Microterricola viridarii: one gene and its partner. The protein of the gene in region 2 binds, or shares a complex with, the protein of the main gene of each other region. Links are inferred from orthologs where the notes say so. Each region holds a gene or a part of one and is shown on either strand. Other genes may lie near its edges. The genes, in order: groL and metK.

Region 1 (13,627 bases), 1.3 Mb from region 2 along the record:
CAGAAGACGCCGACCGACAAGGGCCCCGCCGCCGCGAACTCCTCCGCCTGGGCATCGCTGAGGAAGTCGGTGCAGTCGGCGGGCAGCGGCAGTACCGTTGTCGGCACCGTCCAGCGCGGCGGAGCCTCGGGTTCGGCGGAGAGCGTCTGGACGAGCGCGTCCGTCAGCGGAGTGATGAGCTCGACCAGTTCGTCGTCATTCGACGTGTCAGCGGCCCCGACCCCGGTGATGGTGAGGTCGACCCACGCCGCGCCGACAAGGGCCTGGAAGAAGCAAGACTCGATTTCGGCGACGCAGCGCGGCCCCAGCGCGTTCTCGCTGTGGGCAAACGGAACCTCCTGCCCGCCGCTGTACGTCTCCGCATAGGCCAGCCACGGGGCCTCACCCTCCGGCACGACGGTCAGGTGCACACCGCGATAGCCCTTCACGCTGGCGGACTCCCACGGCTGCAAGGTCTGGTCATTCGCCCAGACGCAGTTGACGGAGCCCAGCTGCAGCAGCGAGACGGCAACGGGACCGTTGGAACTGTGATCGAATCCGATCGGCCGCAGCGAGAGCTCCTCGGCGAACACCGGTACGAGGAGCGCGGGCGGCACCAGCTCGTCGCAACCGGCCGCCAATCGGGCGCTCGGGGCCGCCTCGATCGGGGCCGCGGAGGGGGATTCGCTCGGCTGTGGCCGTTCGCTCGGCGGCGCGGTGGACCCGGGCGCCGGTTGTCCGGCGCAGGCCGACAGGAACAGTGCAATCCCGAGCGCGGCAGCCGACATCGACCAGCGCCCCACGCGCGTGTACGCGCCATTCTGTGATCCGGCTGAATGCCTCATGCGCGAACTGTATCGTTCGCGCGCGATCGCCGCCAGTGCGTGCCCGAAACCGGCCGGAACGCAGAAACCGGGCGCCTCCCGAAGGAGACGCCCGGCTCAGTTACTGCGAGGTTGTTGCGCGGGGACTTAGAAGTCCATGCCGCCCGACGGGTCACCCATCGGGGCCGGGTTCTTCTCCGGCTTGTCGGCAACGACGGCCTCGGTGGTGAGGAACAGACCAGCGATCGACGATGCGTTCAGCAGCGCGGAGCGGGTGACCTTCACCGGGTCGTTGATGCCGGCAGCGAGCATGTCAACGTACTCACCGGTTGCGGCGTTGAGGCCGTGACCGACGGGCAGGTTGCGCACCTTGTCCGCGACAACGCCCGGCTCGAGGCCGGCGTTGAGGGCGATCTGCTTGAGCGGGGCGTCGATTGCAACGCGCACGATCTGGGCACCGGTTGCCTCGTCACCCGTGAGGGCGGCGATGGCAGCGCCTTCGAAGGCGGTCTTGCCGGCCTGGATCAGGGCGACGCCACCACCGGCGACGATGCCCTCTTCGACGGCAGCCTTCGCGTTGCGAACGGCGTCCTCGATGCGGTGCTTGCGCTCCTTGAGCTCAACCTCCGTTGCGGCACCGGCCTTGATGACTGCAACGCCACCGGCCAGCTTGGCCAGGCGCTCCTGCAGCTTCTCGCGGTCGTAGTCGCTGTCGGTGTTCTCGATCTCGGCGCGGATCTGCGCGACGCGGCCAGCGATGGCCTCGACGTCGCCGGCACCCTCGACGATGGTCGTCTCGTCCTTGGTGATGACAACCTTGCGGGCCTTGCCCAGCAGGTCGAGGGTGGCGTTCTCGAGCTTGAGACCGACCTCCTCGGAGATGACCTGGCCACCGGTGAGGATAGCGATGTCCTGCAGCTGCGCCTTGCGGCGGTCGCCGAAGCCGGGGGCCTTGACGGCAACCGACTTGAAGATGCCACGGATCTTGTTGACGACGAGCGTCGCGAGAGCTTCGCCGTCGACGTCCTCAGCAATGATGAGGAGCTGCTTGCCGGTCTGGATGACCTTGTCGACGATCGGCAGCAGGTCCTTGATGTTGCTGACCTTGCCGTTGACGATAAGGATGTAGGGGTCTTCGAAGACCGCTTCCTGACGGTCGGGGTCGGTCACGAAGTATGCCGACAGGAAGCCCTTGTCGAAGCGCATGCCCTCGGTGAGCTCGAGCTCGGTTCCGAAGGTGTTCGACTCCTCGACGGTGACAACACCCTCCTTGCCCACCTTGTCGATGGCCTCGGCGATGATGGCGCCGATCTCGGCGTCTCCGGCGGAGATGGAAGCGGTCGCGGCGATCTCTTCCTTCGTCTCGACCTCCTTGGCGTTGACGACGAGCTCGGCGATGACCGCAGCGGTCGCCTTCTCGATGCCGCGCTTGAGGCTGATGGGGTCGGCGCCGGCTGCGACGTTGCGCAGGCCTTCGCGGACCAGGGCCTGTGCGAGCACGGTGGCGGTGGTGGTTCCGTCGCCGGCGACGTCATCGGTCTTCTTGGCGACCTCCTTGACGAGCTCCGCGCCGATCTTCTCGTACGGGTCGTCGAGTTCGATCTCCTTGGCGATGGAGACGCCGTCGTTGGTGATCGTGGGGGCGCCCCACTTCTTCTCCAGAACGACGTTGCGGCCGCGCGGGCCGAGGGTCACCTTGACGGTGTCGGCCAGAATGTTGAGGCCACGCTCAAGGCCGCGACGGGCCTCTTCGTTGAAAGCAATGATCTTTGCCATGTGTGATTCTCGTCCCTTCCCGGACGTTCCCAAGACTTTGGATTTAGCACTCAGGTGTTGCGAGTGCTAAGCCAATTCTGGCACTCGGATGCCGAGAGTGCAAGCGAGCCGGGGGCACTCCCGGCGACCATTAGGGAATGATCTCCACGCCGCCGGAGCTCGGCACCAACTCGACCCAGGTATTCCCGGGCGCCAGGGTGATCGGCGTGCCCAGATCGCTGACGAGACGGATGCTTCCGGCCGGGGAATCCTTGCGCCAGACGCCGTGCACGGTGCTTCCACCGCTGGACACCCAGGCCTCCCCCGCGCCGATCATCAGGGTGCGCGGGATGTCCTCGAAGCTGTAATCGTCGATCTCGACGAGCAGCGTCACGACGTTGCTCGCCCGCAGCTGTGCGCCAGCGGCGTCCAGGTCGGGCTCGCCCTCCTGCGAGCGCAGCCAGCTGGCGCCCGCGGCGTCCCAGCCCCAGCTCGGCCACCGGGCGTCAGAGAAACGCAGCTGCACGACCGAGTTGGCGGCGCCCTCTGCAACGGATGTCGGCTCGCCATCGTCCACCGCGTACTCGAACTGCGCAGCCGGCGGCGGGAGCAGGGCGTTGCGCCGCACCAGCTCCGCGGCGTGCACGATGACGTCGTGCGGCGACTCGTGCACGTCGTCGCGGTAGAACAGGCCCGTGTCGTCGAAGTCGAACACGGCGTTGACCACGGGGGTGTTCATCATCATGTCGACGAAGACCTCCTGGCCGCCGGAATAGGCGATGATGCCGCCGAAGGGCGTGACGATGTCGGGGTCCATGGGGCGCACCGAGCGCACCGGGCCGATCTCGTCGGGCAGATCGGAGTGCCAGATGGCGACGTAGCGGGTGAGGCCGCCCTCGACGAGCTCCTCGAACACGATGTCCGTGCGCTCGAGGCCCAGCTGCGGCCGCGCACCCTCGTGGTTGTCGATCTTCGCGGCCAACGCGGGGCGCTCGTCGGCGCCCTCGGCCGCGACCGTGCCGCGCAGCGGGGCCAGCACGGGCGGCGGCGGCGTCGGCCGTGCGGTCTGGGTGGGCCTGGGCGTCGGGCCGGCCGCCGCGGGCTGTTCCTCGGCGGCGCAGCCGGCGGTGCCGAGCAGCAGGCCAACGGCCAGGGTGGCGGCAGCCCAGCGCGCTGCGGTCGGCATCCGAAAAAGCGTGGCGATACTCACCCTGCACAGACTAGGGCTGTGCAGCAGGGTGGCGGTGGACGCCGTGCCCGGTGTGTCGCCCGGCCGCGACTACTCGGCCGACTCGTCGATGGCCGGGTAGTTGGCGCCGATGACGACAACGAGCGAGGCCTCGCCGAGGTCGACGAAGTCCTGCGAGAGCGCGATGCCGGCGCCGGGAATCGACTGTGCGGCGCCGAGGGCCGCCCCCTCCAGCGACGGGTCGCTGTAGTAAACGGTCGACACGGTCACGTCTTCGGTTGCGGCGTTGGAGCGGGTGGTCACATTCCAGCCGGCGGCGGCGAGGGTGTCGCCGGCCGCGGCGGCGAGCCCGGCCCGCTCGGTGCCGTTCAGCACGGTCACGGCCAGGGCAGGGTCGACGGTGGGCTGCACGGCGGGAACCTCGGGCTCGGCGGGCGCGGGCTCCGAGCTCTGCGGGGAGGCAGCGGGGCCGGTGCCGTTCGAGAGGTTGTCGTTCAGCACGAAAAGTGCGACGACTCCGGCACCGACGAGGACGACGGTGGCCAGCGCCGCCCAGGCGAAGGAAACCCAGCCGCGGCCCCGCTTGCGCGGCACGCGGTGGGCGCCGACACGCTGCAGGTCGCTGGGGATCTCGTCGAAGCGATCGTGTTGGAACGAAGTTGCCATAGTGAGTGTGCCTGGCCTGATCTCTCTGGGTTGCTTCCGTCTGGTGTGATTCGGTCTGGTCTGGTTCGGGGCCGCGCCGGAGCGGCTGGCCGGCCTGGGTGCTGCCGGGTTCTGCCCGCGCGTGCGCTGGCCGTTACACCGTGCCCTGCCCGCCGAGGGAGCGCCGGGCCCGGGCCTCGGCCCTGGCCGTGCGCATCCGCAGCAGGCGCTTGACGAGCATCGGATCGTGGGCGAGCGCCGCAGGGCGGTCGATGATGGAGCCGAGCACTTGATAGTACCGTGCCGCCGACAGGCCGAGCTCGGAGCGGATCGCCTGCTCCTTGGCGCCGGCGTGCTTGAACCAGTGGCTCTCGAAGGCCAGGATGGCCAGCTCGCGCTCGCTCAGCGCCTCGCCGTCGGCACCCGGATCCGAGGCGGCGTCGTGCGGGGCCGAGCCATCCGACTGATCCATCGCCGTGCCCCTCTCTGCCGCGCCTCGCGCGGTCAATCCGCCTCAAGCTTTGTCGGGCCCATCATAGGCAGTCCAGATTGGAACTCACGTTGACGCGGTGGGCGGTTCGTCATCCGGAATGTCTCAGGCCCGCCGGGCGTTGCATGGGGAGCGGATGACGGAGGACACCGGATCGAGCGGCCCCGCCTGCTCAGGCACACCGCTTAAAATGTCCTCGGGGCCCCGCGGCCCCGCACGAACGAGGAGGAACGCCATGGGCTACGAAGTGAACAAGAGCGATGACGAGTGGCGGGCCGAGCTTGGCGAGGAGGAGTTCGCCGTGCTGCGCCAGGCAGCGACTGAGCGCCCCTGGACCGGCCAGCTGCTCGATGAGGAGCGCGCCGGCGTCTACACCTGCGGTGCGTGCAACGCCGAGCTGTTCCAGAGCGGCACAAAGTTCGACTCCGGCTGCGGCTGGCCGAGCTTCTACGAGTCGGTGCGCCCGGAGGCCGTCGAGCTGATCGAGGACGACACCCTGGGCATGAGCCGCACCGAGGTGCGCTGCGCCGCCTGCGGCTCCCACCTCGGTCACGTCTTCCCTGACGGCTTCGGCACCCCGACCGGCGACCGCTACTGCATGAACTCGATCGCACTCAACTTCACCGCCGCCGACACTCCCCCCTCCGCGTAGCCCGACATGTCCAAATCGCTCGACTCGCCCGTTCCGCCGCCCGTGCTCGCTGCGGCCCAGGCCCGGCGCTCCCACTCCAAGGTCACCGAGGACGCGCCGAGCACGGCCGAGCTCGAGCGGCTGCTGGGCGCGGCCGGCCGCGTGGCCGACCACAGCGCGCTGCACCCGTGGCGCGTGATCGCGCTGCGCGGCGAGGCCAGGGCGCGTCTCGGGCGGGCGCTGGCCGACGCGGCGGGGCTGCACGGCTCGGGCGCCGCGTCGCTGGCGGCCAAGCCGATGCGTGCACCGCTGCTCATCGCCGTCGTGTCGAGCCCGCAGCCCAGCCACAAGGTGGCCGAGTGGGAACAGGAGGCCGTCGCATCCGGGGTCGCCCACATGCTGAGCCTGCTGCTGCACGAGGCGGGCTGGGGCGTGATGTGGCGCACCGGGCCGCACACCCGCAGCAAGGCGGTGGCGGCCATGCACGGTCTCGCCCCGGGCGAGAAGCTGCTCGGCTGGCTCTATGTCGGCGGTATCCCAGACCGCCTGGGCAGCTCGCACGACAAGCGCGCGCCCCTGGAGCACCGGCTCAGCACGCTCGAGAGCTGAGCGGCGGCGGCGGTAATCGCGGTCAGCGGCGGCGGGCGAAGCCCCCGCTGGCGATGACCACCGCGACGAGGGCGAGCGCCGTTCCGGCGATCGTCGAGAGTGCGATGTCCTGGCCGTGCAGCACCAGGTCGATCGCCAGTGCGGCGATGAGCTGGCCGGCGATGGTGGCCAGGCCGAGCAGCAGCACGCCGGTCACCCGCACCAGGGCCGCCTGCACGGCGATGAAGATGCAGCCGAGCGCCCCGCCGATGTACAGCCACGGCTCGCTCGGGTAGCTGCTCGGCCAGCCGGCCAGCACGTTGTGCACCAGCGCGATCGCGACGAGGGCGATGCTGCCGATGAGGAAGTTGATCAGGGTCGCCGACAGCGCGCTGCCGGCGACGGCCCGCACCCGGCCGTTGACGGCCTGCTGCCACCCGACGAAGACTCCGGCGACCAGCGGCATCACGAGCATCCAGATCGGCACCTCGCCGCCCAACTGGGCCGAGACCGCCCAGCCGACGGCGACGAGGGTGAGCACCGATCCGATCAGGCGGCTGAGCGTCAGCTGTTGCCGGCCACCCGGGCCGAGCCCGATCCGGTCGAGCACGAGGCCGCTGACGGTCTGCCCGGCGACGATGGCCACCGTGAACAGGGCGACGCCGAGCACGGCGGCGGTCAGCCCCTGCGAGGCGACGAGGAGTGCGCCGCCGAGACCGCCGAGCACCATCCAGGGGCGCAGCACCCGCTCGCCCTGCTCGTTGCGGCGGAGCGCCTGCACCACCCGCGCCAGGCCGGCGCGGCCGGGGCGCCAGAAGCAGAGCACGACGAACATGATCAGGAAGCCGGAGCCGAACGAGATTGCCGCGGCCGTGAAACCGTCGTCGAGGCGGAGGCCGAGCTCGCCGTTGATGCGCGACTGCAGGGCGATCAGCGCGCCACAGGCGGTGCCGACCAGCATGGCGAGCCAAGTGGGCACGTGGCGGTGCGTCGGGGCGCCGGAGTCGGGGCGGGCGGGGGTGCCGCCGGCGGATTCCGCAGTCGTCGGCATCCGGGAAGCAGTCATCACTCCAGCCTAGGCCGCGCCGGAGCCGGCACTGGACTCGGCAGTCTTACGCCGTCGTGGCCCTCCGCCACGAGTTCAGCCAGCCGCTCGCGACCACGACGGCGATGAGGGCGACGAGCGTGCCGCCGATCGTGGAGAACGCGACCGCCTGGCCGGGCACGGAGAGGTCGAGAAGCAGCGCGGCGACGAGCTGGCCGGACACCGTCGCCAGGCCGAGCAGGAGCACGCCCGTCACCTTGACGAGCACCGTCTGCACGGCGATGAGCAGGCAGCCGATCGCCCCGCCGATGTAGAGCCAGGGCTCGGCTGGGAACTCGGCCGGCCAGCCGAGAACGGCGTTGCGCACCAGCGCGATGGTGATCAGTGCGGCGCTGCCGACGATGAAGTTGATCAGCGTGGCGCTCTGCGCGCTGGCCGCCGCCGCGCGCACCTGGCCGTTGACGGCCTGCTGCCAGGCTGCGAGCGCGCCCGCGATGAGCGGCATGATGAGCATCCAGAACGGCACGTCGCCGCCCAACTGCGCCGACACCGCCCAGACGACGGCCGCCAGCGCCAACAGCGATCCGATCAGGCGGTCGGCGGTCAACGGCCGGTGCCCGCCGGGCGCCAGGCCGACGCGGTCGAGCACCATTCCGCTGATCGTCTGGCCGGCCACGATCGCCACCGTGAAGAGGGCGACGCCGAGAACGGCAGCGGTGAGGCCCTGCGAGGCGACGAAGAAGGCGCCGGCGAGACCGCCGAGCAGCATCCACGGCTTCAGCTCCCGCTCCCCCAGCTCGTTCGGGCGCAGTGCCCGCGCGACGCGGCCGAGCCCGACCCGGCCCGGCTTCCAGACGCAGAGCACGATCAACAGGATCACGAGGCCGGAGCCGAAGGAGATCGCCGCCGCAGTGTAGCCGTCATTGAGTTGCCGGCCGAGCTCGCCGTTGATGCGCGACTGCACGGCGAGCAGCGCGCCGCTCGCCGTCGCGGCGAGGATCGCCAGCCACATCGGGAAGCGCCGGCGGGGCCGGCCGTCAGGCGCAGAGCCGGGCTCGGAGGGGCGGGGCACCGGATCAGGCTCTGACGTCACCGCCCAAGCCTAGATCCGAGCACCCCGAGACGCCGCGGTCGGCGCGCACTACCCTTGTGCCATGAACGCGGGGTTCGGGGCGGCCTGGTGGCGGTGAATCGTGATCGGCCGCGACGCCGAGTCGAAGCTCGGCACTGCCCGGATTCTGCTCGCCATGTTCGACGCACAGATCGCCTCGCACGACGAGCACATGAAGTCCACTGAGGCGATGAAGCAGCGCAGCATCAAGGCGAAGAAGTTCGACCCGACGATCATCGAGCGGATCGACGGGCTTCGGGAAGGGCGCGAGACGGGGGCTGCCCGCGTCAACGAACTCGAAGCACAGGCAGGAGAACAACCATGACCGACCCTGCATCCTCGCCGTGGTGCCAGGAGGCCGCGTTCCGGGAGTCATTCGCCGACGCCGCGTTCTGGCCCCACGTGCTCCAGAGGCAGGAGCGCGGCGACGAGCCCGACTTCGACCCTGACGTTCCGACCAGCTACCAGATCGACCCCTGCCCCGAGAGTGGCGAGCACGGGGCGTGCGCGTACGACACCGAGGGGCGACCCATGACACACATCACCGAGCGAGAGGACGAATGATGACGCTGGTATGTCTCACAAACGACATCCCCAATCTGCGGTCATGCACGGTGCGCGATCAGCACCAGGCGCACTGCAACGGCTTCGCGTGGCGGTACGACCGCGCGCTCGAGATCGACATGCCCACGAATGACGAGTGCACGGGATGCCTGCCCCGCCAGGCCGAGCACGGCTTGCTGTGCTGGTCGTGCTGGATGCGCGTCACCGAGGCGTGGTCGAAGGCGCACGACATGATCACGCACCTGCGATCCGTCGACCGGGCGCAGCAGATCGACAACGGCGGTGTGCGCGCGGATCCGGGCTGGGTGATCCCGGTGCCGATTACGTGGCGGATGGCCGACGAGCTGATCATGCTGCTCGGGCACCCGGCACCGGGGTTTCCCTCGGATGCCGTCGTGGAGGAGATCGACGTGATCACTGAGCGGTTCATCGACGATCTCGACCCCGAGGTGTGGGTGTCACGCCCGGCCGGCGCTGAGGACGCGCTGCGGTTCGTCGTGCTCATGCAAACGGCCATAGCAGGACACCCGATGGACGATCGCGAACATCGTGTGGTGAACGTGAGATGCCCGGAGTGCAGGCTCAAGGCGCTGCTGTGGAAACCGCCACTCGAGGCCGGAGACGAACTCGACGTGACCTGCACGAACTGCGGCTACGAGATGGATCACAACCGGTACGAGGCAGTCATGACGCTGCAGCGACTCGAACCGAAGACGAGGAAGGAAGCCTGATGGCAACCAGCAAACACGGCGGTGATTGCCGCGGCACATGGTGCGACTTCTGCGGCTGCTGCGAGCACGGTGAGCCAACGGACGGGATCGGATGCCGCGCAGCCGATGCACCATCAGGGATGAGCTGCCCAGGCGACGGTGGCGCTTGCGGGTGCGAGGGCGAGTTGGGACACCTCAAGCCCGTTCAGCCCCCGCCAGCCGAGGACGAGGACGACACTTCCAAGCCCGTGCAGCTGCATCAAGAGACGTCGCTGTTCTGATGTCTGAGCGTCGCTACATCCCCGACAAGGGCGACCACGACGTGGTGTCTGGTCGCCGCGGCCCGCTTACCGCAAGGCAGCACCAACAAATCAGGTTTCGGCTCGCAGAGGGCAAGCACCCCACCTCGACATTGCGCTCGAGGTGGGGTGCTGCGCCAACACAGTCGCGAACACGAAGAGACGAATGGAGAAGGCGAATGCCTGAGATCGACCGCGCCGCACTGCGCGCGCAAGCAGAAGCAGCAACCGAGGGCCCTTGGCACTGGGCCGGGAACTCCGACACCGGTGAGCCGTATCTCGCGACGTGGATCCCCGGGCGCCGGCCGGTGCCAAGTCATGTCCATCGGCAGGGAGGATCGGAAGACCACCGGGCGCGCGGCAGACCAGGTGCGCTCCGCAGCGCGCGAGTTCGACCTCGGCGATCCCGAAGAGCTCGTGGAGCAGTGGGCGCATGACCAGTACGGCGAGCCGGCGACCGACCCGCGCCTCGAGTTCATGACCGACCTCATGTGCGTACAGTCAAGGGACCTCGTCGTCTACCAGGTCGCACCGAACGCGACCTCTCGCGAAGACCCGAAGGTCTACCTCGCAGACGTTGTCGGCATCCGGCACCCGGACGCCTAGTTCATCGCGGCCGCGAACCCTCAGACGGTGCTCGCCCTGCTCTCGGCGCTCGAAGTGGCTGAGGGGAGGCTGGCGCGGGTGGCTGCCGAGGGCGAGGCGGTCCGGGCTGCGTATCTGTCGTTCTGGGGCGCTCACAGCTCCAATGACCTGACCGCCCTTGGGCGGAAGCCTACGATGCCACCGACACCGGAGCTGGACATCCTCAACGACGGCGCGGAGGAACAGCGATGAGCGACAACGAAGCACGCGACAAGGCATGGCGCGGGTACTCGGGCAGGGACGGGCGGATCAATCCGAGCAAGGACTTCCGGGCTGGCTACGACGCCGCGAAGGCTGAGCCGCTGACCATCGACCGGGACGCTATGGCGACTGTGATCCGTGAGGCAATGTCGGACGCCGACATCGACGGCTACGGCTACGGCTACGGCGACGAGGGTGCGGGATACGACTTTACGATTGTCGCCGACGCCGTGATTGCTCACCTCTCCGCACAGGAGGCGGCAACTGAAGACGAGTGGGAGTACCGCAGCCATATCGTCAATTCGCTGCAACGCCACGCGATCAGTGAGCGGACGGACGCAGAGACCGCGTACGTCTTCGTCCGGGACGCACGGCCTGGCGAGCGCGGATGGGTTGAGCGCCGGCGGCAGGCTGGCAATGTCGAGCGAGTGCCGGCGGCGCAGGAAGGCGAGCGCGGTGCCTGAGCCGCAGTCATACCTCCGAGTAGGTCACACGCTCGACACCCGCGAGGACTGGACTCGTCGGCTGGTGTCGCACCCACCCGACGCCATCCCAGAATCGCCGCGAGGTCGCATCATCGTTCAAAGCGGTTAGACGCGGCTCCGGGTACATGTCTCGGATCGCCCTCAGGGCTGCGCGTCCGACGCCCTGCCGCCGAGCGGAAAGCGCCACTTCGAACGCAAGAATGTCCAGTTGCCCCGTCGGCATCGAACCGAGCATTTTACGGGACAGCTGCCCTCCTGTGAGGTGGAACTTGCACCGCACGACCTCGATGCCGTCTCGCTGAATGGAGAGCCAATGCTCGCCCCGGTTGACCCACAGCTCTTGCTCCCACCAGGGTGCAGGGAACTCGCTCGACGGGGCAAACACACGCCACTGCTCACCCTCCTCGCGCGGGAAGACCTCGACAAGCGTCAACGATTCAGAAACCATGCACCGACACTAGCCGCAAGGCAGAAAGGAGAGACCGGTGGGTGAGCCGAAGGAGTGGGTGACGGTGAAGGAAGCCGCGAGTTAGAACGCTTCGCCTAGTTCGGCAGGCATACGCAGAGGAATGCTCTCAAAGCGTGCTCTTCCAGCGCTGTCCACCCAACGTGCGCGAGCGGTCGCCCCGTCCCAGACTCTGACCGCCGGGTAGTTATGGTATCTGTTGAGCGCGGCTGGCCATACGCGCCCGTCCGCGACAATAGGGGCGAATCCCTTGCCGTGAAGCGGCTCCGGGACGTGCGCATGAAATGTTGTGCTCGGCACATCGCCAGTCCCCACCACGAGCGCCTGGACCGTGATGTGGGCAGCAGTTCCGTCACCGAGATTGTGGACTACCCAGCGGTCGCCATCTGTGCGGCCGAGGATTGGGACACCTACCAATTCGAGCCTGGCGCGACCGCGCGCGCGTCGTTCGAGATGCGCGATCGCTGCCTGCCAGCCAGTGAATCCGGCAGCGAGAACGGAAACGACGAGCGCGATGAACGCTACAGGGTCAGTCTGCATGAGCTCAGCTTCGCAGATACCAGGCAGGATGCCGGCTCGTCCATCACGCTGACCTGGATGCCGCGCGGCGAGAGCCCTGTGATCTCGCCCGCGCGCTTCCAAGGCACACCGGACGCCAACGCGATCCGGAACGCGTGGTTGCGGTATCCGAGCTGCTCACGCGCTCCACCTCAAGGATACGAGCTTCGCCTGCGCAGCCGCCAGGTCGTCCTCGGCGGTCATACGGAAGGGCGGCACTCACTGGAAGGGGAAATCCTGGCGCGCGGGTATGTGCGGGGTGACCTCCGGCAAGGCGTCCGACGGGGACGGTTCATAGAGATACCGATCGGGAGGGAAGATGCATGAAGCCCTAGTCGTCAGGACCCTCGTTCACGACGACGCCCACCGTGATGCCCCTTGAGGACGCCTTGGGTGCATCTTCGACCCACTCAGCCAAGACCTGATCGGGGAACGCATGCCTGTAATCCCAAAACACATTAGGGGTGTTCAGCGCGAGAGCGAGCTCGTCGTCGATTAGTGGGGTGCTTCGCTCTGGGTCGAGACCCCACGTCCGTATGCGCTCCATGGTTCGGTGTTCCCTCCACCTGAACGCTTCGTTTCGCATGTTGCTCTTCCACGTGCCGCCAAGACCAGACGTCAATCTCTTGTCTGGGAACTCCTCGGATTTCGGCATCCGTTCGTGGCGGTGTTCAAGCTCCAGCTCGGTAAGTCTGAGAAGGCTCCGGGCGCCCGGAACAAGGCTCTGATCGAGTGTCGTCATCGCGTCGATTCGCGCGACTCTTGGGTCGCGCTCGACGGGAAGCGCGGGCGCACGAGGATCGTGCATCCAACCGCGGATCTCAAATGTGAGCCGGGCCCAGCGCAGCATGGCGCGTGCCTCTTCACGTGACATCGTGAGGAGGCGTTCACTGCGCTGTTCGGCATAGCGCCGTTTCTCATCAGCATCGCGCATGGACTCGATCTTCCGCGCCAGCACACTCGCCCGATGGCTAGTCCAAACGGCCACACCTGCCAGGATCGCGGTCACGATGCCGAGCGCTACCGGAATCCAGACTTGAGCCAGCCAGTCGTAAGAGCCCATTTCTGACCAATCGATATCACGCATTCCCGCAGCCTACTGACCACCACAGACACCACCCCACAACTGAACAGGAGACACCCATGAAGCAATGGCTCACGACCGCGGAGGCCGCCAGGCTGGCCGGCCGTCACCAATCCCGCATCTACGCCTGGATCGAAAGCGGAAAGCTCGCCGGGCAGCGGGCCGAGGATGGCACGATGGAAGTCGCATCGGCCGATGTCCTCCAAGTCGAGGCGAAGACACACCGCGGCCGGCCGTCTACTCCGGCAAGCCGGAAACGCGAGGTCGTCACGCACCAGCCGATCGTCTACTACCTGCGGTTTCGCAGCCGAGTCAAGATTGGGACAACCACTCAATGCCGCCGCCGTTTCGCCGCGAT
Region 2 (13,742 bases):
TCGGCCCCGCCGTGGGCCAGCTGACCGGCGCCGACTCCGGCCCCGGCCGGCTCGAGGAGCCCGACGCGATCGTCCGCGCCGCCCTCGCCGCCTACGACGCGTCCCGCCCCGACGCCCGGGCCGCGCAGCTCGACCTGGCCGGCCGACGCGTCGTCGTCACCGCCGGCGGCACCCGCGAGCCGTTGGACCCCGTGCGCTTCCTCGGCAACCGCTCCAGCGGCAGGCAGGGCATCGCCCTGGCCGAGGCGGCGGCCGCCCGCGGCGCCGCGGTGGTGCTCATCGCGGCCCACCTCGAAGTGCAGGCGCCGGCCGGCGTCGACGTGCGCGAGGTCTCGACGGCCTTGCAGATGCAGGATGCCGCCGCCCTGGCATCCGAGGGCGCCGACATCGTCATCATGGCGGCCGCCGTCGCCGACTACCGCCCCGTTGAGGTCAGCGAGGGCAAGATCAAGAAGGACGAGCGCGGCGACACCATGACGCTCGAGCTCGTCCGCAACCCCGACATCCTGGCCGGCCTCGCCGCCGCCAAGGCCCCCGGCCAGCTCGTCGTCGGCTTCGCCGCGGAGACCGAGCCGGACCGCGCCGCCCAGCTGGAGCTCGGCCGTAGCAAGCTCGCCCGGAAGGGCGCCGACCTGCTCGTGCTGAACCGGGTCGGCTGGAGCGAGGGCTTCGCCACAGAACGCAACGACATCACGGTGCTCGATGCCGGCGCGGATATAGTGTTGGAGGCCGTCGGCAGCAAGCTGTCGGTGGCCCATCGCATACTTGATGTGATCGCGGAACGTCTGCACTAGCAGCCCGCGCGACCACCGTTTTTCAGCACCACAACCTTCGATCAGAGACAGGCCCATGAGCGAGCTTCGGCTATTCACTTCGGAATCGGTCACCGAGGGACACCCAGACAAGATCTGCGACCAGATCTCCGACAGCATCCTCGACGCCATGCTGGCACTCGACCCGCACAGCCGGGTCGCCGTCGAGACGCTGGTGACCACCGGGCTCGTGCACGTCGCGGGTGAGGTCACCACCGAGGCGTACGTCGAGATCCCCTCCATCGTGCGCGAGCGCATCACCTCCATCGGCTACGACTCCTCCGACGTCTGGTTCGACGGGCGCTCCTGCGGGGTGTCGATCTCGATCGGCGGCCAGTCGCCGGACATCGCCCAGGGCGTCGACAAGGCCTTCGAGAGCCGCACGCTCTCCAGCCACGAGCGCTACGACCAGCAGGGTGCTGGCGACCAGGGCATCATGTTCGGCTACGCCACCACCGAGACGCCGCAGCTGATGCCGATCCCGATCTGGATCGCGCACCGCCTCGCCGAGCGCCTCGCCGAGGTGCGCAAGGCCGGCCTCGTCGACTACCTGCGACCGGATGGCAAGACCCAGGTCACCATCGGCTACGAGGGCCAGATCCCGCGCAGCGTCGAGACCGTCGTGCTCTCCACCCAGCACTCGCCCAAGGTCAGCCAGGAGCAGCTCGCCCGCGAGATCAACGAGCTCGTCATCCGCCCCGTCCTCGACCTCGTCGAGCTCGACTCCGCCGGCGCGAAGACCCTGATCAACCCGACCGGCAAGTTCGAGATCGGCGGCCCGCAGGGCGACGCCGGGCTCACCGGCCGCAAGATCATCATCGACACCTACGGGGGAGCCAGCCGCCACGGCGGGGGAGCCTTCAGCGGCAAGGACCCGTCCAAGGTCGACCGCTCCGCCGCCTACGCCATGCGCTGGGTCGCCAAGAACGCCGTCGCCGCCGGCCTGGCCGAGCGGCTCGAGGTGCAGGTCGCCTACGCCATCGGCAAGGCGGCCCCCGTCGGGCTGTACGTGGAGACCTTCGGCACCGGCACGCTGCCTGACGCCGACATCACCCGCGCCATCCGCGAGGTGTTCGACCTCCGCCCCGGCGCCATCATCGACGACCTCGACCTGCTGCGCCCGATCTACGCGCAGACCGCCAGCTACGGCCACTTCGGCCGCGAGCTCCCCGACTTCACGTGGGAGCGGCTGGACCGGGTCGACGATCTGAGAAGCGCAGCCGGGCTCTGATCATGCGGTCCGGTGTGGTCGCCCGCGTCCTGATCGACAACCCGCTGCCGCAGCTGGACCACCTCTTCGACTACGGCGTGCCGGAGGCGCTGGCCGGCGACATCCGCGTCGGGCAGCGGGTCAAGGTGCCGTTCCGCTCCGGCGGGCGCATCATCGACGCCTACGTGATCGAGCTGGTGGACCCCGCAGGCGCCGATGACTCCTTCTCGGGCACGCTCAGCGACATCGACTCGCTCGTGTCGACGGCCGCCGTGCTCACCCCCGACGTCTACGAGCTGGCGCGCCGCATCGCCGACCGCGGCGCCGGCAGCGCCATCGACGTGGTGCGGCTGGCCGTGCCGCCGCGCGCGGTGCGGGCCGAGAAGAAGTGGCTGGCCGCGCAGGCGGATGCCGCAGCCGCCGAGCCCGAGCCCGAGCCCGCGCCCTCATCTGACCCGGTCGCCTCGCCCGCTGTGCCCTCCGCCGAGCCGGTGCTCCCTGGCCTCAGCGGCTACACCGACGCCGTCGTGGCCGGGGCCCTCGACCCGGACGGGCGGGTCGCGATGACCGCCGTGCCGCGGCTCGTGCAGACGCCGTCCGGCGCCTGGGTGGGCCACTGGGCCCTGACCATGGCCGAGCTGGCCGCGCGCACGCTCGCCGGCGGGCGCAGCGCCCTGCTGGCCGTTCCCGACTTCCGCGACCAGGAGCAGCTGCTCGCCGCCCTGCACGCGCTGCTGCCGGCGGAGCAGATCTCCCGCTTCGACGCCCGGCAGACCACGACGGAGCGCTACAGCGCGTTCCTGGCCTGCCTCGGCCCCGAGCCACGCGTCGTCGTCGGCAACCGCTCCGTCGTCTACGCGCCGGCCAGCGCGCTCGGGCTCATCGCCCTCTGGGACGACGGCGACCCGCTGTACGCCGAGTCGCTCGCCCCCTACGCCAACGCCCGCGACGTCGCGCTCATCCGGCAGGGCCTGAGCGGCTCCGCGCTCGTCCTGCTCGGCCACGCCCGCAGCATCGAGGCGCAGCGCCTCGTCGAGATCGGTTGGCTGCACGAGCTCGCGCCCGAGCGCTTCTCCCGCCCCAACATCATCGCCACCGCCCAGCAGGGCCAGCCGGACGAGCACGCCCAGGCGGCGCGCATCCCGTCGCTGGCCTGGCGCGAGGCGAAGGACGGCCTCGGCCGCGGGCCCGTGCTCGTGCAGGTCGCCTCGCCCGGCTACGCGCCCGTCGTCGCCTGCGCCAGCTGCCGCGAGGCCGCCCGCTGCGCCCACTGCCAGGGTCCGCTCGGCCAGAACGCCCCGGGAGCGGCGCCCAGCTGCCGCTGGTGCGGCGCGATCGCCGCGAACTGGACCTGCGGCACCTGCGGGGGGCACGCGCTGCGCACCGTGCGGATCGGCGCCGGGCGCACCGCAGAGGAGCTCGGCCGGGCCTTCCCCGGCGCGCTCGTCGTCGTCGCCGACGGCGAGAACCCGATCCTCAGCGTGAGCGCGAAGCCCGCGCTGGTGATCGCCACCCGCGGGGCCGAGCCGGTCGCCGCCGGCGGCTATGCCGCCGTGCTGCTGCTGGACGGCGAGCGGATGCTCGGCCGCGAGTCCCTGCGGGTCGCAGAGGACGCACTGCGCTGGTGGTCCAACGCGGCCGTGCTGGCCGCGCCCGGGGCGCCGGTGATCCTGGCCGGGGTGGGCGGCGCCCTCGCCTCCGCGCTCGGCACCTGGCAGCAGGCCCAGTGGGCCGGCCGCGAGTTCGCCGACCGGCGCGCCCTGCGCTTCCCACCCGCCGTGCGCACCGCCTCCGTCACCGCGGCCCCCGGCGTGCTCGACGGCGCGCTGGCCGAGCTGCGTGAGCTGGACGGCGTCGACATCCTGGGGCCGGTCCCCGCCCCGCCCGCCGGGCCGGGCGCGGCGGCATCCGACGGCCTCATGCGCGCCATCGTGCGCTTCGACTACGCGGCCGGCGCCGAGGTGGCCCGGCGCCTGCGGGCCGCCATCGTCGCCGTGGCGAGCTCGCGGAGGCGGCCGCCCAAGGGGGGCGCCTTCCGGCCCGCACCTACACTGAGAGTTCGATTTGATGACCCGGAGATCTTCTAGATGAGACTTGTTTTTGCCGGAACGCCCGACGCCGCGGTGCCGAGCCTCCGACTGCTCGCGGGCGGCCCGCACGAAATCGCGGCCGTCGTCACCCGGGAGGATGCCCCGCAGGGGCGCAAGCGCATCCTGACCCCGTCTCCGGTGGCGCAGGCCGCCGCAGCGCTCGGGCTGCCGGTCATCAAGGCGAACCGCCTCGACGAGGCCGTCACCGCCCAGATCGCGGCGCTCGGCGCGGAACTCGGCGTCATCGTCGCCTACGGCGGGCTCGTGCGCGAGCCGCTGCTCTCCACGCCCCGCCTCGGCTGGATCAACCTGCACTTCTCGCTGCTGCCGCGCTGGCGCGGGGCCGCCCCGGTGCAGCGGGCGCTCATCGCCGGCGACGAGCGCACCGGCGCCGACGTCTTCCAGCTGGTTGCAGCCCTCGACGCCGGCGACGTCTTCGGACGGATCGAGCGGCCCATCACCGAGGCGGACACGTCCGTGACGCTGCTGGCCGAGCTCGCCGTCTCCGGCGGGGCCCTGCTGGCCCGCGTCGTGGACGAGCTCGCCGACGGCAGCGCCGTCGCCGTGCCGCAGAGCGGCGAGCCCACCCCGGCTGCCAAGCTCGGCATCGACGACGCCCGGCTGCACTGGTCGGAGCCCGCCGAGACCGTCTTCCACCGCTACCAGGGCGTCACCGCCGAGCCCGGCGCGTTCACCCTGCTCGACGGCGCCCGGTTCAAGCTGCACGAGCTCCGCCACGCGCGGGATGCCGCAGCGCTGCCGCCCGGGCACATCAGATCCGTCGACGGCCGCGTGCTCGTCGGCACCGCCAGCACCCCGCTCGAGCTGCTCCGTGTGCAGCCGGCCGGCAAGACCCCGATGAACGCCGCCGACTGGTGGCGCGGCATCGCAGCAGAGGAGGTGATCGCCGAATGAGCGATCCCAGGAACAGTTCGCCCCGGCGGAACAGCCAGGGCCGGGCGCCGCAGCGCCGCCCACAGCAGCAGGTGCAGCCCGCCCGGCTCGTCGCCTACGAGGTCATCGCCGCCGTGCGCGAGTCCGACGCCTACGCCAACCTGCTGCTGCCCAGCCGCATCCAGAAGGCCGGCCTGAACTCGGCCGACGCCGCGCTGGCCACCGAGCTCACCTACGGCACGCTCCGCATGCAGGGCTTCTACGACAAGGTCATTGAGCTCGTCGCCGACCGCACCGTTGACAAGATCGACCCGGCCGTGCTCGACGTGCTGCGCCTCGGCGCCCACCAGCTGCTGGCCACCCGGGTGGCCACGCACGCCGCCGTCAACGAGTCGGTCGCGCTGGCCAGCCAGGTCGCCTCCCGCTCGGCCACCGGCTTCACCAACGGCGTGCTGCGCACCATCTCGCGCAGCTCGCTCGAGGAGTGGCAGGGCTGGGTGCAGGAGGAGACCGAGGGCGCCGACGAGAAGCTCGCCGTGCTGCACTCGCACCCGGCCTGGGTGGTGCGCGCGCTCCGCGCCGCGCTGGACGCCGAGGGCCGCGCCGACGAGCTCGAGCAGCTGCTGCAGGCCGACAACGTCGCCCCCAGGGTCAACCTGGCGGCGCTGCCCGGCCTCGTCGATCAGGTGGATGCCGCCGGCCTCGGCGACGCGGACGCCTTCTCGCCGATCGGCTTCGTGCTCTCCGGCGGCGACCCGCTCGGCGTCACGGAGCGTTTCGGCGGCCGCGTGCGCGTGCAGGACGAGGGCTCCCAGCTGGCGGCACTCGCCCTCAGCCGGGCCGAGCCGGTCGTCGCGGGGGAGCGCTGGCTCGACCTCTGCGCCGGCCCCGGCGGCAAGGCGGCGCTGCTCGCCGCCGAGGCGCGACTGGGCGGCGCGGAGCTCACCGCCAACGAGCTGGTGCCCGCCCGGGCCGGCCTCGTGCGCAACGCCCTCGCCGGCGTGCCCGGCGAGGTGCCCGTGCTGGAGCTGGACGGCACCACCATCGGCGACACGCACCCCGCCGCCTTCGACCGGATCATGCTCGACGCGCCCTGCACCGGCCTCGGCGCGCTGCGCCGGCGCCCGGAGGCCCGCTGGCGCAAGACGCCGAACGACGTCGCCGAGCTGAGCGTGCTGCAGGGCAAGCTGTTCGACGCCGCCTTCGCCGCGCTGAAGCCCGGCGGCATCCTCGCCTACGTCACCTGCTCGCCGCACCTCGGCGAGACGCTCGGCACCGTCAACGGCGCCCTCGCCCGCTGGGGCGACGCGCTCGAACAGCTGCCGACCCGCGAGGTGCTCGAGGGCATCGCCGCGAACCCGCTGGACGTCGGCGGCGACGGCCGGACCGTGCAGCTCTGGCCGCACCGCCACGGCACCGACGCCATGTTCATCGCGCTGTTCCGCAAGAACTAGCCGCACCCGTCCGCCGGGCGGCCGCACCTCGGGAGGCGTTCGACGGGTCGGGAGGCACCTGTCGGCCGAAACCCGCCTCCCGATCCGCCGTCTGCCTCCCGATCGGTCGCGGCGCCCGAAGCCCTGAGCGACTTCGCGGGAACGGCTGCCTGCGGCATCCGCCGGCCCGGCCACACGCGCTGGTCGGGTGTTGGTTTCGGTCGCTGGCGCTCCCTCGAGCCAACGGGGTTGCGGATCCGGAGGCACCCGCGACATCGGGAGGCAACTTCGGGCCGGAAACAGCCTCCCGATCCGCCGTCGGCCTCCCGATCGGTCGCAGCCGCTCCCTCGAGCCAACGGGAGCACGAGGCTGGAGCTGGCCCTTTCCGTTGATCGAGTAGGCCCGCGAGTGTCGTATCGAGATCTCGCAACGGGGTCTCGATACGCGCCGCAGGCGGCGCTACTCGACCAGCGGGTGGGTGCCACCCGTGTCCCGGGGCGTTGGCTTCGGTCGCTGGCGCTCCCTCGAGCCAACGGGGTGCATGCGCGCATCCGCACGGCGGCTGGAGGGCGCCGCGCCGCGAGGGACGAGCAGCCGAGCCAACGTGGGCAGCCGCCCGCTCGCTAGCATAGGAGCCATGTCGACCAGCAGCGCCCCCCGCATCAACCCCAGCATCCTCACCGCCGATTTCGCGAACCTCGAGCGCGAGCTCGGCCGCATCGCCACCGCCGACTTCGTGCACGTGGACGTCATGGACAACCATTTCGTGCCGAACCTCACCTTCGGCAAGACGATGGTGGAGCGCCTCAACGAGGTCTCCCCGATCCCGCTGGACGTGCACCTGATGATCTCGGATGCCGACCACTGGGCGCCCGGCTACGCCGAGGTGGGGGCGGCATCCGTCACCTTCCACGCCGAGGCCAGCACCGACCCGGTCACCCTGGCCCGGCGGCTGCGCCAGCGCGGCGCCCGCGCCGGCATCGCCCTGAAGCCCGGAACCGACGTCGAGCCGTACCTGGAGCTGCTTCCCGAGTTCGACCAGATTCTCATCATGACCGTGGAGCCCGGCTTCGGCGGGCAGAGCTTCATGACCGACATGATGCCCAAACTCCGACGCGCCGCCGACGCCGTGGCCGCCAGCGGCCTGGACGTCTGGCTGCAGGTGGACGGCGGCATCAGCCTGGACACCATCGGCACCGCGGCCGAGGCCGGCGCGAACACCTTCGTCGCGGGCTCCGCCGTGTATAACGCGGGCGAGCCGGAGGCGCAGATTGCGGCCCTGCGCGCCGCCGCGGCGTCATCGGCCCACAAGCACTAGTACCCTGTAGAGGTGAAAACTTTCGACGCCCTCTTCGCCGAGCTCTCCGAGAAGGCCCGCATCCGCCCCGAAGGATCGGGAACCGTGCGTGAGCTCGACGCGGGCGTGCATGCCATTGGAAAGAAAATCGTCGAGGAGGCCGCCGAAGTGTGGATGGCCGCCGAGTACCAGAGCGACGACGAGACCGCCGAGGAGATCTCGCAGCTGCTCTACCACCTGCAGGTGCTGATGCTGGCGAAGGGTCTCAGCCCCGCCGACATCTACCGACATCTCTGATTCGCCGCGCACCAGTGCCGGCCGCTCATGTCACCGATGACTGATCCACACGAACCAGAGAGCACCACCATGCTGAGAATTGCCGTGCCCAACAAGGGCTCACTGTCCGACACCGCCGCCCAGATGCTGTTCGAGGCGGGCTACACCGGCCGCCGCGACCCGCGCGAGCTGCACACTCCCGACCCCCGCAACGACGTCGAGTTCTTCTACCTGCGCCCGCGCGACATCGCCACCTACGTCGGCTCCGGCGCCCTGGATGTCGGCATCACCGGCCGCGACCTGCTGCTGGACTCCGGCTCGCCCGCCACCGAGGTGCACGAGCTGAACTTCGCCGAGTCGACGTTCCGCTTCGCCGGCCCCGCCGAGCGCTTCCGCGAGCTCGGCGACCTCGCCGGCGTGCGCGTCGCCACCAGCTACCCGGGCCTCGTCGGCGATTTCCTCCGCGAGAAGGGCATCGAGGTCGAGCTGGTCAAGCTCGACGGCGCCGTCGAGTCCGCCGTGCGGCTCGGGGTCGCGGATGCCGTCGCCGACGTCGTCTCCACCGGCGCCACGCTCCGCGCCGCCGGCCTGGCCATCTTCGGCCCCGTCATCCTCGAGTCCACCGCCGTCCTCATCCGCTCCGCGGACGAGAAGCCCGGCGTGGCCACCCTGCTCCGCCGCCTGCAGGGCGTGCTCGTCGCCCGCCAGTACGTGATCATGGACTACGACATCCCCGTCGCGCTGCTGGAGCAGGCCACCCGCGTCGCCCCCGGCATCGAGTCGCCCACCGTCTCCCCGCTGCACGACCCGGAGTGGGCGGCCGTGCGGGTGATGATCCCGCGGGCGGAGACGAACCAGATGATGGACGCGCTCTACGAGATCGGCGCCCGCGCCATCCTCGTCAGCTCGATCCACGCTGCGAGGCTGTGACGGCCATGGCACTCTCCGTGCGCGTCATCCCGTGCCTCGACGTGGCCGACGGCCGCGTCGTCAAGGGCGTCAACTTCCAGAACCTGCGCGACGCGGGCGACCCCGTCGAGCTGGCCAAGCGCTACTTCGAGCAGGGGGCGGACGAGCTCACCTTCCTCGACGTCACCGCGACCGTCGACAACCGCTCCACCACCTACGACGTGGTGCGGGCCACCGCCGAGCAGGTCTTCATCCCGCTCACCGTCGGCGGCGGCATCCGCAGCGTTGAGGACGTCTCCCGGCTCCAGGCCAACGGCGCCGACAAGGTGGGCGTGAACAGCGCCGCCATCGCCCGCCCGGCCCTGATCGCCGAGATCGCCGACCGCTTCGGCTCGCAGGTGCTCGTGCTCTCGCTCGACGTCAAGCGCAGCGAGCGCACCGAGTCCGGCTTCGTCGTGACCACCCACGGCGGCCGCACCGAGACCGACCTGGACGCGCTCGACTGGGCGCGCCAGGCCATCGAGCTCGGCGTCGGCGAGCTGCTCGTCAACTCGATCGATGCCGACGGCACCAAGGCCGGCTTCGACCTCGAGCTGATCCGCATCATGCGCGAGCTCAGCACCGTGCCCGTCATCGCCTCCGGTGGCGCCGGCGCAGTGGAGCACTTCCCGCCGGCGATCGCCGCCGGCGCCGATGCCGTGCTGGCCGCCTCCGTGTTCCACAACGGCGAGCTCACCATCGGCCAGGTCAAGGCGGCCATCGCGGCCGAGGGAATGCCGGTGCGCGCATGAGCGACAACGCGAACGGCACCGGCACCGGCAACGCCGACGTCGACGCCGTCATCGCCCGCGCCGCCTTCAACGCCGACGGCCTGCTTCCGGCCATCATCCAGCAGCACGACACCCGCGAGGTGCTGATGCTCGGCTGGATGGATGCCGAGGCACTCCGCCGCACCCTGACCGAGGGCCGCGTCACCTTCTGGTCGCGCTCCCGCCAGGAGTACTGGCGCAAGGGCGACACGTCCGGCCACGCCCAGTTCGTGCGCGGCGCCGCACTCGACTGCGACGACGATGCGCTGCTGGTGCAGGTCGAGCAGATCGGGGCGGCCTGCCACACCGGCGCGCTCTCCTGCTTCGACGTCGACCCCCTCCAGCCCGTCATCCTGCCCGCCTGAGACACAGTTCGCCCGACGTTCGCCCCGACGAGGAGCCTGACATGAGCACCGGAACCACCACGCGCGCCGACTTCGACGCGGTCGCCGCCGAACACCGGGTGATCCCGGTGATGCGCGAGCTCTTCGCCGACGGCGAGACGCCCGTGAACATCTACCGCAAGCTTGCCGAGGGCCGCCCGGGCAGCTTCCTGCTGGAGTCGGCTGAGCAGGGCGGCATCTGGTCCCGGTTCTCCTTCGTCGGCGTCTCCTCCTTCGGCGTCCTCACGCAGAACGAGGAGTCCGTCGCCTGGATCGACTACGGCGCCCCCGCAGAGCGCGTGCTCGGCGACGCGGCCGGCCTCGCGCCGCTCGCCGCCCTCGAGCAGCTGTTCGAGCGCTGGAAGACGCCGCAGCTGCCCGGCCACCCTCCGCTGACCGGCGGCCTCGTCGGCTTCATCGGCTGGGAGGCCATCCGGCAGATCGAGAAGCTGCCGAACAAGCCGCCGAAGGAGTCCGGCGTGCCCGGCCAGGCGTTCAGCTTCGTCGCCGAGCTCGTCGTCATCGACCACAAGTACGGCACCGTGCAGCTGATCGCCAACGTGCTGAACGACGGCCGCGACGACGCGGACACCCTGTGGACGGACGCCCAGTCCCGCCTGGACGCCCTGCAGCGGCGCCTCGCCCAGCCGTCGGAGGCGTGGCTCGCCGAGGTCGACATGAACACGGCCCCGCACGGGCGCTCGCGCACCGCGGAGGCCGACTTCCTGGCATCCGTGGAGACCGCCAAGGAGTACATCCGCGACGGCGACATCTTCCAGGTCGTCATCTCGCAGCGCTTCGAGCAGGACTGCACCGCCGCCCCGATCGACGTCTACCGGGTGCTGCGCAGCCTCAACCCGAGCCCGTACATGTACCTGCTCAGCCTGGAGACCCCCGACGGCGAGCCGTACTGGATCGTCGGCTCCTCGCCGGAGGCCCTGGTCAAGGTGCAGAGCAACCGCGTCTTCACCAACCCGATCGCCGGCTCCCGGCCGCGCGGCGCGACGCCGGAGGCCGACGCCGACCTGGCCACCGAGCTGCTGGCCGACGCCAAAGAGCGCGCGGAGCACCTGATGCTCGTCGACCTGGCCCGCAACGACCTGGCCAAGGTGTGCACCCCCGGCAGCATCGAGGTGACCGAGTTCATGCGCATCGAGCGGTTCAGCCACATCATGCACATCGTCTCCGCCGTCGAGGGCGACCTCACGGAGGGCAAGAACGCGATCAGCGTGTTCCGGGCCACGTTCCCGGCCGGAACCCTCTCCGGCGCGCCGAAGCCGCGCGCCCTGCAGATCATCGACGAGCTCGAGCCGGCCCAGCGCGGCGTGTACGGGGGAGTGGTGGGCTACTTCGGCCTCGCCGGCGACGCCGACCTCGCCATCGCGATCCGCACCGTCACGATCATGGGCGGCGTGGCCACCGTGCAGGCCGGGGCCGGCCTCGTGCTCGACTCCGTGCCGCAGACCGAGTTCGAAGAGACACAGAACAAGGCCGCGGCGCCGCTGCGCGCCGTCGCCGTCGCCAACGCACTACACAGGGTGGTCTGAGCATGAGTGCCGCACGAATCAAGGGGCTCCTCATCGTCGGCGGGCTGCTGTCCGCCGTCCTCGCCCTCCTCGCCTGGACCCAGACCTGGGTGGTCGCGCACGTGGAGGGCATCCCGATCGACATCGACGGGGCCGCCGCCGCCCCCGCCCTGTCCGCGCTGGCCCTGGCCGGGCTCGCCCTGGGCGGCGCGCTGGCCATCGCCGGCCCCGCCTTCCGGCTGGTGCTCGGCGTGCTCGAGGTGCTGCTCGGCGTGTCCGTGGTGATCGCCTCCTCCGCCGCCATCGCCGACCCGGCCGCCGCCGCCATCGCCGACGTCACCAAGCTCACCGGCGTGGCCGGCGACAGCGCCGTTCTGGCGCTGATCTCGGATGCCGCCATCACGCTGTGGCCGTGGGTCGGCGTGGCCTCCGGCGTGCTGTTCGCCGCCGCCGGCCTCGGCGTGCTGCTCAGCTCGCGGCGCTGGCCGGGCCCCGGCCGCAAGTACCAGGCGGTGCGCCTGGAACACGCCGACGGCGCCCCCCTCAGCGCCAAGGACGCTGCCATCGACAACTGGGACGAGCTCAGCCGCGGCAGCGACCCCACCGACCAGCAGTAACCCCGCTCTTCCCCGGCTGCCCGGCCGCATGCGGCGGAGCCGCTAGACTTTCACACACCCCCTTCAACCTCTAAGGAGAACCATGAGCACAGAGTCAGTCGAGCCAGGACACGGCAATTCGCCGGCCGCATGGACCTCGGTCGTCATCATGCTCCTCGCCTTCCTCATCGGAACCGTCGCGTTCTTCCTGGAGCAGGAGTGGCTCGTCTGGGCCTCCGCCGGGCTCCTCGTCGCCGGCCTCATCGTCGGCTGGGCCCTCGCCAAGGCCGGATACGGCGTCAACGGCCCGAAGTACGCCCCGAAAGCGCACTAGCGAGTGCTGACCGAGCTCACCGCCGGCTCCGTTGAAGATGCCGAGCGGCGGCGCCTGAGCCGCCCATACGCCGCCGTCGAGGCCGCCGCTCTGGCGCGCCCGGCGGCCCTCGACGCCCTTGCCGCGCTGGCCCCGGCCGAGCGAGTCAAGGTCATCGCCGAAGTCAAGCGGTCGAGCCCGTCGCGCGGCCAGCTGGCCGAGATCCGCGACCCCGCCGCGCTGGCATCCGCCTACGAACAGGGCGGGGCCAGCGCGATCAGCGTGCTCACCGAGGAACGCAAGTTCGGCGGCTCGCTCGCCGACCTGGAGGCCGTGCGCGCCGCGGTGAGCCTGCCGGTGCTCCGCAAGGACTTCATCGCCACGCCGTACCAGGTGCTCGAGGCCCGCGCCGCGGGCGCCGACCTGGTGCTGCTCATCGTCGCCGCGCTCGAGCAGCCGCTGCTCGCCGAGCTGCACACGCTGATCCTCGAACTCGGCATGACGCCGCTCGTCGAGACGCACAGCGCCGACGAGCTGGAGCGCGCCATCGACCTCGGTGCCGCACTCATCGGCGTCAACGCGCGCAACCTTTCCACCTTCGAGATGGACAAGAACCTCTTCGGCACCCTGTCCGAGCGCATCCCGGCCGGAACCATCAAGGTCGCCGAGTCCGCGGTGCTCTCCGCGGCGGATGTCGCGCACTACCGCGCGGCCGGCGCCGACGTCGTGCTCGTCGGCGAGGCGCTCGTCACGAGCGACCCGATCCGCACGCTCTCCGAATTCCTGGCGGTCCCAGTAAGGAATCAACCGTGACGAACCCCACCGACCCGACCCCCTCCCGCAACCTGCGCGACGAGCTCGGCCCGTACTTCGGCGACTTCGGCGGGCGCTTCGTGCCCGAGTCGCTCGTCGCGGCCCTGGACGAGCTCACCGAGGCCTACGAGCTGACCAAGAAGGACCCGGCGTTCGCGGCGGAGCTCGCCGAGCTGCACAAGACCTACACCGGCCGGCCCTCCATCATCACCGAGGTGCCCCGCTTCGCCGAGCACGCCGGCGGCGCCCGCATCATCCTCAAGCGCGAGGACCTGAACCACACCGGCTCGCACAAGATCAACAACGTGCTCGGCCAGGCCCTGCTCACCAAGCGGATCGGCAAGACCCGCGTCATCGCCGAGACCGGCGCCGGCCAGCAC

The links.
Region 1: the proteins of metK (region 2) and groL are in contact, whole or in part, in a cryo-EM structure (PDB 8P4O), measured with the Escherichia coli proteins. The link is inferred for Microterricola viridarii from one-to-one orthologs.

What each region holds. Positions count from the first base shown.
Region 1 is NZ_LT629742.1:3,350,237-3,363,863, forward strand. What follows is about bases 266-3,189. They hold groL (chaperonin GroEL), read right to left. Parts: upstream 2,580-3,189; coding sequence 951-2,579; downstream 266-950. Other genes in these bases: BLT62_RS15355 (hypothetical protein), read right to left, coding at 266-824; BLT62_RS15365 (DUF3048 domain-containing protein), read right to left, coding at 2,710-3,189. In the rest of the region: more of BLT62_RS15355, read right to left, coding at 1-265; more of BLT62_RS15365, read right to left, coding at 3,190-3,768; BLT62_RS15370 (LytR C-terminal domain-containing protein), read right to left, coding at 3,838-4,413; BLT62_RS15375 (DUF3263 domain-containing protein), read right to left, coding at 4,547-4,864; peptide-methionine (R)-S-oxide reductase MsrB, read left to right, coding at 5,118-5,534; BLT62_RS15385 (nitroreductase family protein), read left to right, coding at 5,541-6,122; BLT62_RS15390 (DMT family transporter), read right to left, coding at 6,145-7,167; BLT62_RS15395 (DMT family transporter), read right to left, coding at 7,214-8,218; BLT62_RS15400 (hypothetical protein), read left to right, coding at 8,340-8,582; BLT62_RS15405 (hypothetical protein), read left to right, coding at 8,579-8,821; BLT62_RS15410 (hypothetical protein), read left to right, coding at 8,818-9,552; BLT62_RS18010 (hypothetical protein), read left to right, coding at 10,149-10,436; BLT62_RS18015 (hypothetical protein), read left to right, coding at 10,464-10,667; BLT62_RS15425 (hypothetical protein), read left to right, coding at 10,664-11,140; BLT62_RS15430 (hypothetical protein), read right to left, coding at 11,148-11,609; BLT62_RS15435 (hypothetical protein), read left to right, coding at 11,883-12,512; and 2 more genes.
Region 2 is NZ_LT629742.1:2,062,748-2,076,489, forward strand. What follows is about bases 1-2,946. They hold metK (methionine adenosyltransferase), read left to right. Parts: upstream 1-849; coding sequence 850-2,043; downstream 2,044-2,946. Other genes in these bases: coaBC (bifunctional phosphopantothenoylcysteine decarboxylase/phosphopantothenate--cysteine ligase CoaBC), read left to right, coding at 1-794; BLT62_RS09450 (primosomal protein N' family DNA-binding protein), read left to right, coding at 2,046-2,946. Outside these bases: more of BLT62_RS09450, read left to right, coding at 2,947-4,109; fmt (methionyl-tRNA formyltransferase), read left to right, coding at 4,110-5,027; BLT62_RS09460 (RsmB/NOP family class I SAM-dependent RNA methyltransferase), read left to right, coding at 5,024-6,460; rpe (ribulose-phosphate 3-epimerase), read left to right, coding at 7,078-7,758; BLT62_RS09475 (phosphoribosyl-ATP diphosphatase), read left to right, coding at 7,771-8,034; hisG (ATP phosphoribosyltransferase), read left to right, coding at 8,104-8,943; imidazole glycerol phosphate synthase subunit HisF, read left to right, coding at 8,949-9,713; hisI (phosphoribosyl-AMP cyclohydrolase), read left to right, coding at 9,710-10,096; BLT62_RS09495 (anthranilate synthase component I), read left to right, coding at 10,138-11,661; BLT62_RS09500 (Trp biosynthesis-associated membrane protein), read left to right, coding at 11,664-12,257; BLT62_RS09505 (DUF6704 family protein), read left to right, coding at 12,340-12,570; indole-3-glycerol phosphate synthase TrpC, read left to right, coding at 12,574-13,362; trpB (tryptophan synthase subunit beta), read left to right, coding at 13,359-13,742. UniProt on the Escherichia coli protein: Catalyzes the formation of S-adenosylmethionine (AdoMet) from methionine and ATP.